DNA from 3 places in the Enterobacter sp. JBIWA008 genome. Region 1 is predicted to be linked to each of the others. Evidence: predicted binding sites of a transcription regulator. Region 1 holds the regulator's gene; each other region holds the start of a gene.
The links. Region 1 encodes LexA, which represses DNA repair genes until DNA is damaged. Its sites were predicted from a motif close to TNCTGTATGTACATACAGNA; they were not measured.
Positions count from the first base shown of each region.

Region 2: KGP24_RS10085 (metal-dependent hydrolase) is a predicted target of LexA. The motif match lies at 1,531-1,550, and genes of this name have one in related genera.
Region 3: sulA (SOS-induced cell division inhibitor SulA) is a predicted target of LexA. The motif match lies at 3,003-3,022, and genes of this name have one in related genera.

Region 1 is NZ_CP074149.1:357,855-362,878, reverse strand. Features, by position in the region: gene zur (zinc uptake transcriptional repressor Zur) at 1-59, shown strand, start outside; gene KGP24_RS01715 (CsbD family protein) at 107-316, opposite strand; gene dinF (MATE family efflux transporter DinF) at 437-1,774, opposite strand; gene lexA (transcriptional repressor LexA) at 1,838-2,446, opposite strand; gene KGP24_RS01700 (diacylglycerol kinase) at 2,555-2,923, opposite strand; gene plsB (glycerol-3-phosphate 1-O-acyltransferase PlsB) at 3,078-5,024, shown strand, end outside.
Region 2 is NZ_CP074149.1:2,066,280-2,071,303, reverse strand. Features, by position in the region: gene KGP24_RS10100 (fructosamine kinase family protein) at 1-70, shown strand, start outside; gene KGP24_RS10095 (YniB family protein) at 107-643, opposite strand; gene hxpB (hexitol phosphatase HxpB) at 792-1,463, shown strand; gene KGP24_RS10085 (metal-dependent hydrolase) at 1,565-2,155, shown strand; gene KGP24_RS10080 (L-cystine transporter) at 2,283-3,674, shown strand; gene cedA (cell division activator CedA) at 3,723-3,962, opposite strand; gene katE (catalase HPII) at 4,166-5,024, shown strand, end outside.
Region 3 is NZ_CP074149.1:1,677,873-1,682,896, forward strand. Features, by position in the region: gene KGP24_RS08045 (Lon protease family protein) at 1-359, opposite strand, end outside; gene matP (macrodomain Ter protein MatP) at 546-998, shown strand; gene ompA (porin OmpA) at 1,063-2,118, opposite strand; gene sulA (SOS-induced cell division inhibitor SulA) at 2,473-2,982, opposite strand; gene KGP24_RS08065 (TfoX/Sxy family DNA transformation protein) at 3,200-3,826, shown strand; gene yccS (YccS family putative transporter) at 3,783-5,024, opposite strand, start outside.

The DNA.
Region 1 (5,024 bases):
GTCATCAGGACGCATGTCAGCACGACCACTCAATTCTGGTGAAGAAAAAGCCGCGTTAACGGCAAAAGAAAAGGCGGCTTAGAGCCGCCCTGTGGGTTATTCAGCGTTACCAGCGGTAGTCGTTACGGGTTTCCCAGTCTTTGACTTCGTTTTCCGCCTGATCTTTCGCGTAGCCGTAGCGTTCCTGAATTTTACCGACAAGCTGATCGCGTTTACCTTCAATGACGGTCATATCGTCATCTGTCAGCTTACCCCACTTTTCTTTCGCTTTACCTTTGAACTGCTTCCAGTTGCCGCCGATTTCGTCTTTATTCATCATCGTGTCCTCTTAGTTAAACGTCGGGTCGTAACGTCCGTTACGTTCTTTTCTGCTGGACGTGATAAATATTGTAGTTAAGGATTTGGCAGTTGATTTCATATTCGGAATCTTTAACCGTCACGATATATCGTGACGTGAAGGGAACCAGGTATCGTTTTGCCAGTGGCGGTGCCAGATAAAAGCCAGCGATATCCCTCGCAGCGAGAGGAAAACGGCCAGGGCCAGCCACAAACCGTGATTTCCAAGCCAGGGAAGCGTCAGCAGCGTCAGGCCAAACCCTACCGCCGCGACCGCCATGCTGTTGCGCATTTCCGCTCCGCGCGTCGCACCAATAAACATGCCGTCCAGCAGATAACACCAGACGCCGACTACCGGTAAGATGACTTGCCAGATGAGATAGTGACTCGCCAGCTCGCGCAGCGCAGGGATAGACGTAAGTAATGAAACGATCTGCTCACCAAAGCAGGCGTAAACCAGGCCGAACGCCAGCGCCACCAGTCCCGACTGACGGCAGGCTGCCCGCCAGACGTCCCGAAGCTGCCCGCTTTCGCGCGCACCGTACGCCTGCCCGGAATGCGCTTCTACCGCATAGGCAAAACCGTCCAGCGCGTAGGCGGTAAAGGTCAGCAGCGTCATCAATACCGCGTTGACCGCAACGATTTCTGGCCCCAGTCGAGCCCCGAAAACCGTCAGCGCGCCGAAGCAGAGCTGAAGCAGCAGCGAGCGCAGCATGATGTCACGATTAAGTGCCAGCAGCTTACGGATATTGCCGCGCCATGCGGTTTTGAGCAGCGCCAGGGAGATGCCGCGCATCGCCAGCACGCGCCAGACCATCCAAAGACCAATAATAAAGGTTCCGTACTCGGCAATCGCCGTCGCCAGCGCCGCGCCCTGCACATTCATATGCAGTCCCATTACCAGCCAGACATCCAGCACAATGTTGAGAAGGTTGCCCACCACCAGCAAAATCACTGGCGCACGGGCGTACTGAACGCCCAGTAGCCACCCCAGCAGAACCAGGTTAGCCAGCGAGGCGGGCGCGCTGAGCCAGCGGATTTCAAGGAAACGTCGAGCCTGGGCCAGTACCGCCTCGCTGCCGCCAACAACATGGAGTGCAAAGTCGATCAGGGGCGCACGTAATATAACGATTAACGCCCCCGCGCCAAGCGCAAGGATCAGCGGCTGGACCAGAGCCCGCGCCAGACGCAGCGGATCTTTTGCACCATAAGCCTGTGCCGTGAGCCCGGTGGTGCTCATACGCAAAAAGAGCAGCAGCATAAACAGGAAGCTGGTTGCCGTTGCGCCAATCGCCACGCCGCCGAGATAAACCGGCGAATCAAGATGACCAATAACGGCAGTATCGACCAGACCCAGCAAGGGCACGGTAATATTGGAAAAAATCATCGGCAGAGCAAGACGCCACAATGCCTTATCGGATGCCGTCAGCAGTGACATGAAAAATACCGGGAGTGGGGAATGAAGCAGGCTACAGCGGCGCCATAGCCTGTCAGGAAGAGGTTACAGCCATTCACCGTTGCGAATCACCCCAACCGCCAGTCCTTCGATAGAGAAGTTCTGTTCGCGGAGATCGACCACAATCGGGGAGAACTCGTTGTTTTCAGGCAGTAGCTGAACTGTGTTCCCCTGTTTTTTCAGACGCTTGACGGTGACTTCATCATCAATGCGCGCGACAACCACCTGACCGTTACGCACATCCTGCGTTTTGTGCACCGCAAGCAGATCGCCGTCAAGAATACCGATGTCTTTCATCGACATGCCGCTAACGCGCAGCAGGAAATCAGCGCTCGGTTTGAACATGGCCGGATCGACCTGGTAGTGGCCTTCAATATGCTGCTGCGCCAGCAAAGGCTCACCGGCAGCAACACGCCCCACCAGCGGAATACCCGTCTCTTCTTCCACCAGCAGGCGGATACCACGTGACGCGCCTGAAACAATCTCAATCACGCCCTTACGCGCCAGCGCTTTCAGGTGTTCTTCGGCAGCATTCGGAGAACGGAAGCCCAGACGCTGAGCGATTTCCGCACGCGTGGGTGGCATACCCGTCTGGCCGATATGATCCCGGATGAGATCAAACACCTCTTGCTGCCTGGTCGTTAACGCTTTCATTCCGCCCCCTGGGTGTATATACAGTTATGCTGTGAGTATATACAGTCAAAGGCGATTTTGGAATCAAAAACTGCACAAAAAACCAGGGACTTAATTATTCCTCGAGGCTCATCGGAAATGTGACCAAAGCAGCGTGACCCAGGTAATAACGGCAGTGATAATCGCCAGCAACACAGCAGCAGAGCCCATGTCTTTTGCGCGGCCAGAAAGCTCATGGAAATCGGAACCGATGCGATCAACAACGGCTTCAATAGCGCTATTAAGAATTTCCACTATCATCACCAGAAGCACGGAACCGATAAGAAGCACGCGAGTAATAGCATCAACATCAAGGAAACAGGCAATGATCACCGCGATGATAGCGGCGACGCCCTCCTGGCGAAAAGCGGCTTCGTTGATCCACGCAGCACGGAAACCTTTCCATGAATAGCCGGCGGCTTTGATGATACGCGTTAACCCAGTGGTATTATTGGCCATTAAAAGAACCTTTTTAAAAAAAGAGCGTCAGTAACAGGAGCCGTAGCGCGTTTCGCTACAGCCTGAAGTATGACGGGTAACAACAGAAATTTTGCGCGCTTTCTGTTATCCTTGCGCCGCAATTGCATTATTAACCAGAGGCTTTACATCGTTTATGTCCGGCTGGCCACGAATTTACTACAAATTACTTAATTTACCATTAAGCATACTGGTAAAAAGCAAGTCTATCCCAGCAGAACCCGCGCTGGAGTTGGGGCTCGATACGTCGCGTCCTATTATGTACGTTTTGCCTTATAACTCGAAGGCAGACTTACTGACGCTTCGCGCCCAGTGTCTGGCGCATGACTTACCGGACCCGCTTGAACCGCTTGAAGTTGACGGTACGCTGCTGCCGCGCTACGTGTTCATTCACGGTGGACCGCGCGTGTTTACCTACTACACGCCAAAAGAAGAGTCCATCAAGCTGTTCCATGACTATCTCGACCTGCATCGCAGCAACCCCGATCTGGATGTGCAGATGGTGCCGGTATCGGTGATGTTTGGTCGTCGTCCGGGCCGTGAAAAAGGTGAAGAGAACCCACCACTGCGCATGCTTAACGGCATTCAGAAGTTCTTCGCGGTCTCCTGGCTGGGACGCGACAGCTTTGTGCGTTTCTCCCCTTCCGTTTCGCTGCGTCGAATGGCGGACGAGCACGGCACCGACAAGATCATCGCGCAAAAACTGGCGCGCGTGGCGCGTATGCACTTTGCCCGTCAGCGCCTGGCTGCCGTAGGGCCGCGTCTCCCGGCGCGTCAGGATTTGTTCAACAAGCTGTTGGCCTCCAAAGCGATTGCTCGCGCCGTTGAAGACGAAGCGCGCAGCAAGAAAATATCGCATGAGAAAGCCCAGCAGAACGCCATTGCGCTGATGGAAGAGATTGCAGCGAACTTCTCTTACGAGATGATTCGCCTGTCCGATCGTATTCTCGGCTTTACCTGGAACCGCCTGTATCAGGGCATCAACGTTCATAACGCCGAGCGTGTACGCCAGCTGGCGCATGATGGCCATGAGATTGTCTATGTCCCCTGCCACCGCAGCCACATGGACTACCTGCTTCTTTCCTACGTGCTCTATCACCAGGGGCTGGTACCGCCGCATATTGCTGCCGGTATCAACCTGAATTTCTGGCCAGCAGGTCCGATTTTCCGCCGCCTGGGCGCCTTCTTTATCCGTCGTACCTTCAAGGGCAACAAGCTCTACTCCACCGTGTTCCGCGAGTATCTGGGCGAGCTGTTCAGCCGCGGCTATTCCGTGGAGTACTTCGTGGAGGGCGGTCGTTCCCGTACCGGACGTCTGCTCGATCCGAAGACCGGCACGCTGTCGATGACCATCCAGGCGATGCTGCGCGGAGGAACCCGTCCCATCACGCTAGTGCCAATCTACATTGGCTATGAGCACGTGATGGAAGTGGGCACGTACGCCAAAGAGCTGCGCGGTGCGACCAAAGAGAAAGAGAGCCTGCCGCAGATGCTGCGCGGCTTGAGCAAGCTACGCAATCTCGGCCAGGGCTATGTGAACTTCGGCGAGCCGATGCCGCTGATGACATATCTGAACCATCACGTTCCCGAGTGGCGCGAATCCATCGATCCTATCGAAGCGATTCGTCCGGCCTGGCTGACGCCAACGGTCAACGGCATTGCGTCCGAACTAATGGTGCGCATTAACAACGCCGGTGCGGCTAATGCCATGAACTTGTGCTGTACGGCACTTCTCGCTTCGCGCCAGCGCTCACTGACCCGTGAGCAACTGACGGAACAGCTGGATTGCTATCTGGATATGATGCGCAACGTGCCGTATTCGGTTGATTCAACCGTGCCTTCAGCAACCGCCAGTGAGCTTATCGATCACGCGCTGCAGATGAATAAGTTTGAAGTCGAAAAAGACACAATCGGCGACATCATCATTCTGCCGCGTGAGCAGGCAGTGCTGATGACGTACTACCGCAACAACATCACCCATATGCTGATGCTGCCGTCGCTCATGGCGGCCATCATTACCCAGCATCGCCGCATCTCGCGTCAGGAGCTATTGCGTCACGTTGATACGCTCTACCCGATGCTG
Region 2 (5,024 bases), 1.7 Mb from region 1:
AGCCATTCTTTTTGGCGGAGAACACCTGGTTAACGCGCAGAGGGCACTCGAGCGCATGCTTGCCGCCTGAGACGCGAACGGGTGGCCTTGCCGCCACCCTTATCGCTTACAGAAAACCGAGCAGCGAGAAGAAGAAATATCCCGCCACAATGATGATTACGGGAAGGATATAGAGCGGGAAAATTTGCAGGAAAATGGTGTGACGCGGCACAACAATGCGGGATTCAATCTGCTCCCGACTCATTCCTTCCGGGCCTTTGGCCTGCTCCAGAATCAACTGATCTTCCACGCCTTCGCGTAAAAAGCGCGTCTGGCGACTCATTCTCGCGCCAGAGGCCTGCAATGCCAGCGCGACGAAGATCAGGGCGTATATCACCCAAAAGCCGATATTCAGCTGTTGATGAAAATCCGGAGTGGGTGAGTTAAACCAGAAGACATTCAAAAATGGCGTATTAAAACGCATCATTTCAATCATGACATGAGCAAAATCAAGCATTACCGCATTGATACCCGGCTGTTTTTCGCTGTGGTCGTACATAAATTTGAGTACAGAAATCAGCGTAGAAATGACGGCAGGAATAAAAATCACCCAGCCAGCAATACGTTTTAAGATCGCAATGCGTCCAGCCTGTTGATACGTCATCAGTTCCTCTTCATAAAGACGCGTTATTTGTGCCTAAGTCTACCTTCTGGTCATCAATTTCGCCCGCTCTTTAAAAGCAATATGCTAAATTGCAGATTGTGCTTAGCACGTATCGTCTGTTGAACACCCTGGATAAGGAGATGTTGTGATGTCGACACCGCGCCGAATTCTTGCCGCAATTTTTGACATGGATGGATTACTGATCGATTCCGAACCGCTGTGGGATCGCGCCGAACTGGACGTTATGGCCAGCCTGGGTGTGGATATCAGTCGCCGTAATGAACTTCCCGATACGCTGGGCCTGCGCATCGATATGGTGGTTGATCTGTGGTTTGCCCAACAGCCGTGGATTGGCCCCGATCGCAATGAGGTGACCTCACGCATTATCAGCCGCGCCATTTCTCTGGTGGAAGAGAGCAGGCCGCTGCTGCCCGGCGTGCGTGAGGCCGTCGCGCTGTGTAAAGCCCAGGGGCTGAAGGTTGGCCTGGCCTCGGCTTCACCGCTGCATATGCTGGAAAAAGTGCTCACGATGTTTGAGCTGCGCGACAGTTTCGACGCGCTGGCGTCCGCTGAAAAATTGCCTTATAGCAAGCCGCACCCGCAGGTCTATCTGGACTGTGCCGCAAAGCTGGGCCAGGATCCCCTCAACTGCGTTGCGCTGGAAGATTCCGTTAACGGTATGGTGGCGTCGAAGGCTGCGCGGATGCGCTCCATTGTGGTGCCCGCTGAAGAAGGCCGTCACGATCCCCGGTTTGCTCTTGCCGACGTGAAGCTTAACTCACTGGCAGAACTCACGGCACATCATCTGCAGGGCGGTTAACGCCCTCCTGCGGTTTGTGACAAACAGTTACACCGTCACCTCTTCCGCCTACTGTATAAAAACCCTATACTGTATGAATTGACAGTTTCGTGGGTTTTATCATGACGGCGGAAGGCCACCTGCTTTTTTCTATTGCGTGCGCGGTATTTGCCAAAAACGCTGAACTCACCCCCGTGCTGGCACAGGGGGACTGGTGGCATATTGTCCCTTCCGCCGTATTGACCTGTCTGCTTCCCGATATTGATCACCCGAAATCCTTCCTTGGACAACGTCTGAAATGGGTGTCGAAACCCATCGCCCGCGCGTTCGGGCATCGGGGGTTTACGCACAGCCTGCTGGCCGTGTTTGGCCTGCTGACGCTTTTCTATTTAAAGGTGCCTGAAAGCTGGATAGTCCCCGCCGATGCCATCCAGGGGATGGTGCTGGGCTATTTAAGCCATATCCTTGCCGATATGCTGACGCCCGCAGGCGTGCCGCTGCTTTGGCCCTGCCGCTGGCGTTTCCGTTTCCCAATCCTGGCACCGCAGAAAGGTAACCAGCTTGAGCGGGTATTGTGCATGGCGCTGTTTGCTTACGCCGTCTGGATGCCGCAAACTTTGCCCGAAAACAGTGCAGTCCGCTGGTCTTCACAGATGATTAATTCGCTGCAATTTCAGTTCAATCGCTTTATTCATCACCAGATTGAACAGTAAACCGACAAAATTATCCCATTTGTCATAAACCATTCCATTTGGATATAAGCGCTACATCACACTTCTGCTAACCTTCCGCCAACAGGATCGGTAAAAACCGACCCAATAATAAATCAGGAGAACGGGGATGAATTTTCCACTCATCGCGAACGTCGTTGTGTTCGTTGTATTGCTATTGCTTCTCGCGCAGGCGCGCCACAAACAGTGGAGCCTGGCGAAAAAAGTGCTGGTCGGTCTGGCCATGGGTGTCGTATTTGGTCTGGCATTACAGGCAATTTATGGCTCCGACAATCCAGTCCTGAAAGACTCTATTCAGTGGTTCAACATCGTCGGTAACGGCTATGTTCAGCTGCTGCAGATGATCGTTATGCCGCTGGTGTTCGCCTCTATTCTGAGCGCCGTGGCCCGCCTGCATAACGCGACCCAGCTGGGAAAAATCAGTTTCCTGACCATTGGTACGCTGCTGTTCACCACGCTGATTGCCGCGCTGGTGGGTGTGCTGGTCACCAACCTCTTTGGCCTGACTGCAGAAGGTCTGGTTCAGGGTACCGCTGAAACGGCGCGTCTTACCGCAATTCAAACCAACTACGTTGGTAAAGTGGCTGACCTGACCGTGCCGCAGATGGTGCTCTCCTTCATTCCGAAGAACCCGTTTGCTGACCTGACCGGGGCGAGCCCAACCTCCATCATCAGCGTGGTTATTTTTGCCGCGTTCCTGGGCGTAGCGGCGCTGAAGCTGCTGAAAGACGACGCGCCAAAAGGCGAACGCGTGCTGACCGCGATTGATACCCTGCAAAGCTGGGTGATGAAGCTGGTTCGTCTGGTCATGCAGCTCACCCCTTACGGCGTGCTGGCGCTGATGACCAAAGTGGTTGCCGGCTCTAACCTGCAGGACATCATCAAGCTGGGCAGCTTCGTTATCGCCTCTTATCTGGGCCTGGGCATTATGTTCGTTGTGCACGGCATCCTGCTGGGCGTAAACGGCGTCAGCCCGCTGAAATACTTCCGTAAAGTCTGGCCGGTACTGACCTTTGCCTTCACCAGCCGTTCCAGCGCCGCGTCTATTCCGCTGAACGTTGAAGCGCAAACCCGTCGTCTGGGCGTGCCTGAATCCATCGCAAGCTTCTCTGCCTCCTTTGGTGCCACCATTGGTCAGAACGGCTGTGCGGGTCTGTATCCGGCGATGCTGGCAGTGATGGTCGCCCCGACGGTAGGCATCAACCCGCTGGATCCGGTATGGATTGCTACGCTGGTCGGGATTGTTACCGTAAGCTCCGCAGGCGTTGCGGGTGTTGGCGGTGGCGCAACCTTCGCCGCGCTGATTGTGCTGCCTGCGCTGGGTCTGCCCGTGACGCTGGTTGCCCTGCTGATCTCCGTTGAACCACTGATCGACATGGGTCGTACCGCGCTGAACGTGAGCGGCTCCATGACCGCCGGTACGCTGACCAGCCAGTGGCTGAAGCAGACCGATAAAGCGATTCTGGAAAGTGAAGACGATGCCGAGCTGGCGCACCGTTAATCACGTAAGAAATAAAAAAACCGCCTGATGGCGGTTTTTTTATGGCTGTTATTCTTCAACCTCTTCATCCTGGCGGATCTGCATCGCCCACCGTTGCGCTGACTCCGGCACGGTAAACGTGGGCGAGCGGCGGAAATGTTCGCCGATCAGCACAAAGGCCACGTATTTTCCCCGCAGCTGCCAGACATCGCGAAACCCCTCCACTTTCAGGGCATGGTCAGGCGGCGCGGGCTCAACGCGGGGCACATAGCTAATAACCTGGCGGTTTTGTTGTCGAAGAGGTTTCATAAGCGACTGGTTCACTAAAGCAAATTCTTGAAGCAGGAAAATTCTATGATAGCCGATCCTGCTGCCTTCCGTCGCGCCCCAAGAGGGCGAGAAAGCTCCTTTCGTCAATGACGGCATGTGAAAACTCTTAGTTCGCGAGCCATCTCGCGACATTGTTCTATCCTTAATAAGGTTTTTAGCACTGGATAAAGGAGAAGCGTGCAATGTCGAATAAAGATAAAACACATCAATCACCGATTCATGGCACTGAAGAATCTCAACCGGGTATGGACTCTCTCGCCCCTGCTGACGGCTCTCACCGCCCCTCCCCTGGCCACTCCGCACCGGGTGAACAGCCTACCGCACCGGGAAGCATGAAATCGCCGGACACGGGAAACAAGAAGCTGAAATCGCTTGAGCCGCACCGCAAAGGCGGCGAAGGTTTTGCGCTGACTACCAACCAGGGCGTGCGCATTGCTGACGATCAGAACTCCCTTCGCGCAGGCGCGCGCGGGCCAACCCTGCTGGAAGACTTTATCCTGCGGGAAAAAATCACCCATTTTGACCATGAGCGGATACCGGAACGCATCGTCCACGCACGCGGCTCCGCTGCGCACGGCTACTTCCAGCCATACAAGAGCCTGAAAGCGATCACCAAAGCGGATTTCCTTTCCGACCCGGATAAAATTACCCCGGTGTTTGTGCGTTTCTCCACCGTACAGGGCGGCGCGGGTTCGGCAGACACCGTCCGGGATATCCGCGGCTTTGCCACTAAGTTTTATACCGAAGAGGGTATTTTCGATCTGGTGGGCAATAACACCCCAGTGTTCTTCATTCAGGACGCGCATAAATTTCCTGACTTTGTCCATGCGGTAAAACCGGAGCCCCACTGGGCCATACCGCAGGGACAAAGCGCGCACGACACCTTCTGGGACTATGTCTCCCTACAGCCTGAAACCTTACACAACGTGATGTGGGCGATGTCAGACCGCGGCATCCCGCGCAGCTATCGCACCATGGAAGGCTTTGGCATCCATACCTTCCGTCTGATCAACGCCGAGGGGAAAGCCACGTTTGTTCGTT
Region 3 (5,024 bases), 1.3 Mb from region 1:
GCGGTAATCACCTCGCCATTAGCAGCAAAACGACCGTCAGCCTGCGATGCCGGTTCGAAAGTGACATCATGTCCCGCGATACGATACTGGCCGCCAAAAACGGCATTCGCTTCCGGCTTTAACTGACGCACAGCATCCCCGAACAACGTCAGGTATTCCGCTTCTTCCGGGGCTTTGAGCAGCATGAAAGGCGCAGTTGCCCATGGGGTTAATACCTGCTCCAGCGCGTAATGCAAACGGGGCTGCGTATCGCTAAGGATGAATTCGTGTTCTTTTGCGAGATCTGGCTGTGCAAACAGTTCCTGATAACTTTCGGTATCCGGAACAAGGTCACGCCATGCAAGTTTCGTAATGGTCAAAGTTGATGTTTTTTAGTCAGATGTAAAAGCGTGGAGTATACCGTAAGCGAGGGGCTGTACCCAAGCATGATTGGGTATTTCGAGAGGACGATTGGCTGCATTCATTCACAGGATATGATTTCTTTTCAGCAGATTGCTAAAAAACTGATATTCTGAACAGAGTTACGTGGTAACACTGAGATCGCAATGAAATATCAACAACTGGAAAATCTCGAAAGCGGCTGGAAATGGAAGTACCTGGTCAAAAAGCACCGTGAAGGGGAGCTGATCACCTGCTATATCGAAGCCAGCGCTGCGCAAGAAGCCGTGGATATTTTGCTGACCCTCGAAAATGAACCGGTACAGGTTAACGGCTGGATTGAGAAACACATCAATTCTGCGTTGTTAAACCGGATGAAGCAAACTATCCGCGCGCGACGCAAACGGCATTTTAATGCTGAGCATCAGCACACTCGCAAAAAATCAATCGATCTGGAATTTGTTGTCTGGCAGCGCCTGGCCGGGCTGGCACAACGACGGGGCAAAACGCTGTCGGAAACCATCGTGCAGCTGATTGAGGATGCCGAACATAAAGAGAAATACGCCAACCAGATGTCGACACTGAAGAACGACCTTCAGGCGCTGTTGGGTAAAAAGTAGGTTTTTACGTTTCTTCAGACAATAAAAAACCCCGCATGGCGGGGTTTTTTTATAAGACGATAACTTATGCCGCTGGCTGAGTTACAACGTCTTTGATGCCTTTAACTTCGATCTCTACGCGACGATCTGGAGCCAGGCAGTCGATCAGTGCAGCGCGAGCTTTCACGTTGTCACAGGTGTTGCCAGTAACTGGGTTAGCTTCGCCCATACCACGTGGGGAGATCTTGTTAGCTGGGATACCTTTAGAGATCAGGTAATCAACAACAGACTGAGCACGTTTCTCAGACAGTTTCTGGTTGTAAGCGTCAGAACCGATACGGTCAGTGAAGCCCAGAACCACTACAGAACCGTCTTTAGGATCCAGGTTGCTCAGCTGGGTGTACAGCTGATCCAGTGCCTGCTGGCCTTCTGGTTTCAGAGTAGCTTTGTTGAAGTTAAACAGAACGTCAGACTTCAGAGTGAAGTGCTTAGTCTGTACTTCTGGAGCTGGAGCCGGCGCTGGAGCAACAACTGGTGCTGCGTCTTCCTGCTGGCCGAAGCGGTAGGAAACACCTACGCTCAGCATGCCGTTGTCTGGACGAACACCAACGGTGTTGCCGTCGCCGATGTTGTTAACCCACTGGTATTCCAGACGGGTAGCGATGTCACGGGTCATAGCCCACTCAACGCCACCAGCGAATACTGGGGAAACACCGGTGTCATGGTCGTCGCCAGCGATGCTGTTGCTGGAGTCAGCGCGCCATACCATGCCGCCCAGACGGGTGTACACGTCCAGATCGTCAGTTACTGGGTAACCCAGTTTAGCGGTCAGCTGAACGCCCTGTGCTTTGAAAGCGCCGTTTACGGTGTCGCCTTTGTATGGCATACGACCTAACCAGTCGTAACCCATTTCAAAACCAACATACGGGTTAACCTGATAGCCACCGAACGCACCTGCACCAAGCTGGCTCTCGTGAGTTGGGCCATCATTGTTCAGGCTGCTGTTGTACCAGCCAGTGTCGTGGAACTGAGACCAGCCCAGTTTACCACCTGCATACCAGGTATTATCTTTCGGAGCGGCCTGCGCTACGGTAGCGAAGCCAGCCAGTGCCACTGCAATCGCGATAGCTGTCTTTTTCATTTTTTGCGCCTCGTTATCATCCAAAATTCGCCATGAAAGTCTCAAGAGAGAATCACGGTTAAATCCTTCACCGGGGGGCGTGGTCAAATATAAATCTACCGATATCTTCGGCTTAGGCCGAGCACCCCTGGCGATGTAAAGTCTACAACGTAGCTGAAAACTTACAAGTGTGAAGTCCGTCAGGCATATGAAAAAAAAAGTTCCGTATACCGATTATTTAACATTTTTCGAGCGAATTTTGTGCAATAAAATTAAGGAGAACCGCACCAGACAAGCCTTGCCGCAATTTTCAGGTCGGGAACTTTAATGCCATCTTGTGGTCAAAAAAAATTCCAGGAAAAATCTCAATTTCACTCAATGATACAAATTTGAGTGAATTTTTAGCCCAGAAAGTTGTCCTCTGCGGTAAGAATCCGATCGAACCGGACGCATAATGAACCCGATCGCATTCCCTTCTTCGGCAGCTTCGGTCAGACGGAAATGTTCCTCTTCCGTCAATTCTTCCGGTAACCATCCAATCACCACGCTGTAATTCCCTGTGCGTAAAGCGCGGATCATCGACTCAACGGTATCGCAAGGCGAGAGTTGATTAATCTGCATGACCTTGGTCAGCGGAAGGCCAGCGGACTGAACCCACTCGCGGCTCAGTTTTTGCTGAGGTGTGAGCCAAAGCTGCCAGCGCGATTGCTGGCCAAGCTGTTGTAATAATGGCAACAGCAGAAGTTGTGTCAACAGGGGCTGGTCTTCACGATAAACCACTTCACTGATAAGCCCCGTGGAAACACGCTCGACGGAATTCTGCGCGACATTGCCTGCGGTAGAAGAGAGAGAGGTTGAGCGATTTGCATAGCCTGAAGTGTGCATATTCATTCCAGCCCTGTAGTTACTGTATGGATATACAGTAACCCCTGTATGCATAAAGATCAACCTCATTTTCGGAAAGCGACTCGCAAAATTCATTCAATCTTGATGCCCCTCGAAAAATCATCTTGCTCAACGGCGATAAGTTGCCTATTTTCCTGCTAACGGATCCGCTAGTAAGAAATTTAGTTGTTACTTTATGATTTTGAAGGGAAATATCATGAAAAAGATATCTTATGAACGGATTTATAAATCTCAGGAATACCTTTCACCGCTGGGCGATATTCATCATCGCGCACTGTTTGGAGGCTACACCCTCGCGGTAGATGATGCGGTTTTTGCCATGGTTTCTGATGGTGAACTTTATCTCCGTGCCTGTGAGGAGAGTGCGAAATACTGTGCGAAAAATGCCTCTTCTTTTTTGACGTTGATGAAGCGAGGCCGTCCTGTGCTGCTCAACTATTATCGTGTGGATGACGGATTATGGCAGGACAGAGAGCGGTTGCTTCAGCTCTCCTCGTTTGCGCTCAGTGCGGCAAGAAAAGAGCGCTATCAGCGCCATCAGCGAAACCGCCTAAAGGATCTGCCAAACCTGACCTTTCAGCTTGAGGTCTTGCTCTTTGAAGCTGGCATCACCAATGAGGAAACGCTGCGGGAGCTTGGTGCCAGAGCGAGCTGGCTAAAGATGCGGGCAAAAAACAAAGCGCTCAGTATTAAAGTTCTCTTTGCGCTGGAAGGGGCTATCGTGGGGCTGCATGAGGCGGCACTCCCGGCAGACATTCGCCGGGAGCTGACGGAGTGGTTTAATGCGCTGCCTGAGCCACAGGAGAATCACTCCTCCAGGTAGCGATTTGCTGTTGCAGCCGGCAAATTTCAGGCAGCAGAGCGATAAGCAGGCCTATCTGCTGAAGAACCAGCGGCGCTTTGCTGTCGTTTCCTGGGTCAAGATGCGCAATGCGTTGAGCCAGTTCATCCAGCGCCTGTTGAACGCGGGGCTCATCGGCCGGTCGGTGATGAAGTGCGTCATCGACATAACAGACGGCGTCATCAAGCAGGTTGAGAATACCCGGGTTGGTGAGTTTCTCACGGTGGGCACCCAGCGTCGAAATATAGCTGGTGAACGTATGGTTCAGGCAAAGCAGGCGGAACGCGGTTTCACGGATCTCTGCCGTGGCGCGAGGCTCCGTTGACATGTTAGAGACAACGGAGGCCAGTTCTGCATCACTGTTGTGCGCGTCTCGACGTGCTATCCGGTAAGCCAGGCGGTTATCGCGCCCTTGATGGTACTGTTCAAGGATAGCGTCAAGGTATCGACAGTTGGCGTTCATCGCCCTGTCTACCACGCGCGGCAAATTGCGGAAACGCCAGTCCGGCCAGATGAAGCTGACCGCGGCCCAGGCAATCGCGCAGCCAATCAGGGTATCGATTACGCGGGGCAGGGCGACTTCAAACCCTTCACCCAGCAGGTTAAAGCAGAGCAGCACCAGCAGCGTGATGAACATGGTGGCGTGGGCATACTGCACGTTGCGAAATGCAAAGAACAACACACCTGTGATCACGATCAGAATCAATTGACCTTCAACGGAGGGCACAAAATAGAGCACCGGAAGGCCGATTGCGACGCCAACCAGCGTGCCGATAATACGCAGCGCAAGACGGTGTCGGGTGGCGTTATAGTTCGGCTGGCAGACGAACAGGCTGGTCAGCAGGATCCAGTAGCCATGATGCAGCCCGGTTATCTGGATAAAGGCATAACCCACGCACAGCACCAGCGACATTCTCACCGCGTGGCGAAACAGCGCCGACTCCGGGGTAAAGTTGCGGCTCAGCCGTAGCCACATATCGCTAACGCTGTGCACGCTGTCATCAGCAAGCTGATTTTCCACCTCACTGCCCGGCAGTGCCATCGCCTGTTCGGACTCAATTGTGGCCAGCTGCGCGTCAATCGCCCGCAGGTTGTTCAGCAGAAAGCCCAGCGCTTTGATGTTTTCCGGAGACGTTCCGCTAGCCTGAACGCGGTCGATCGCCGCATCAAGATGGCTGAA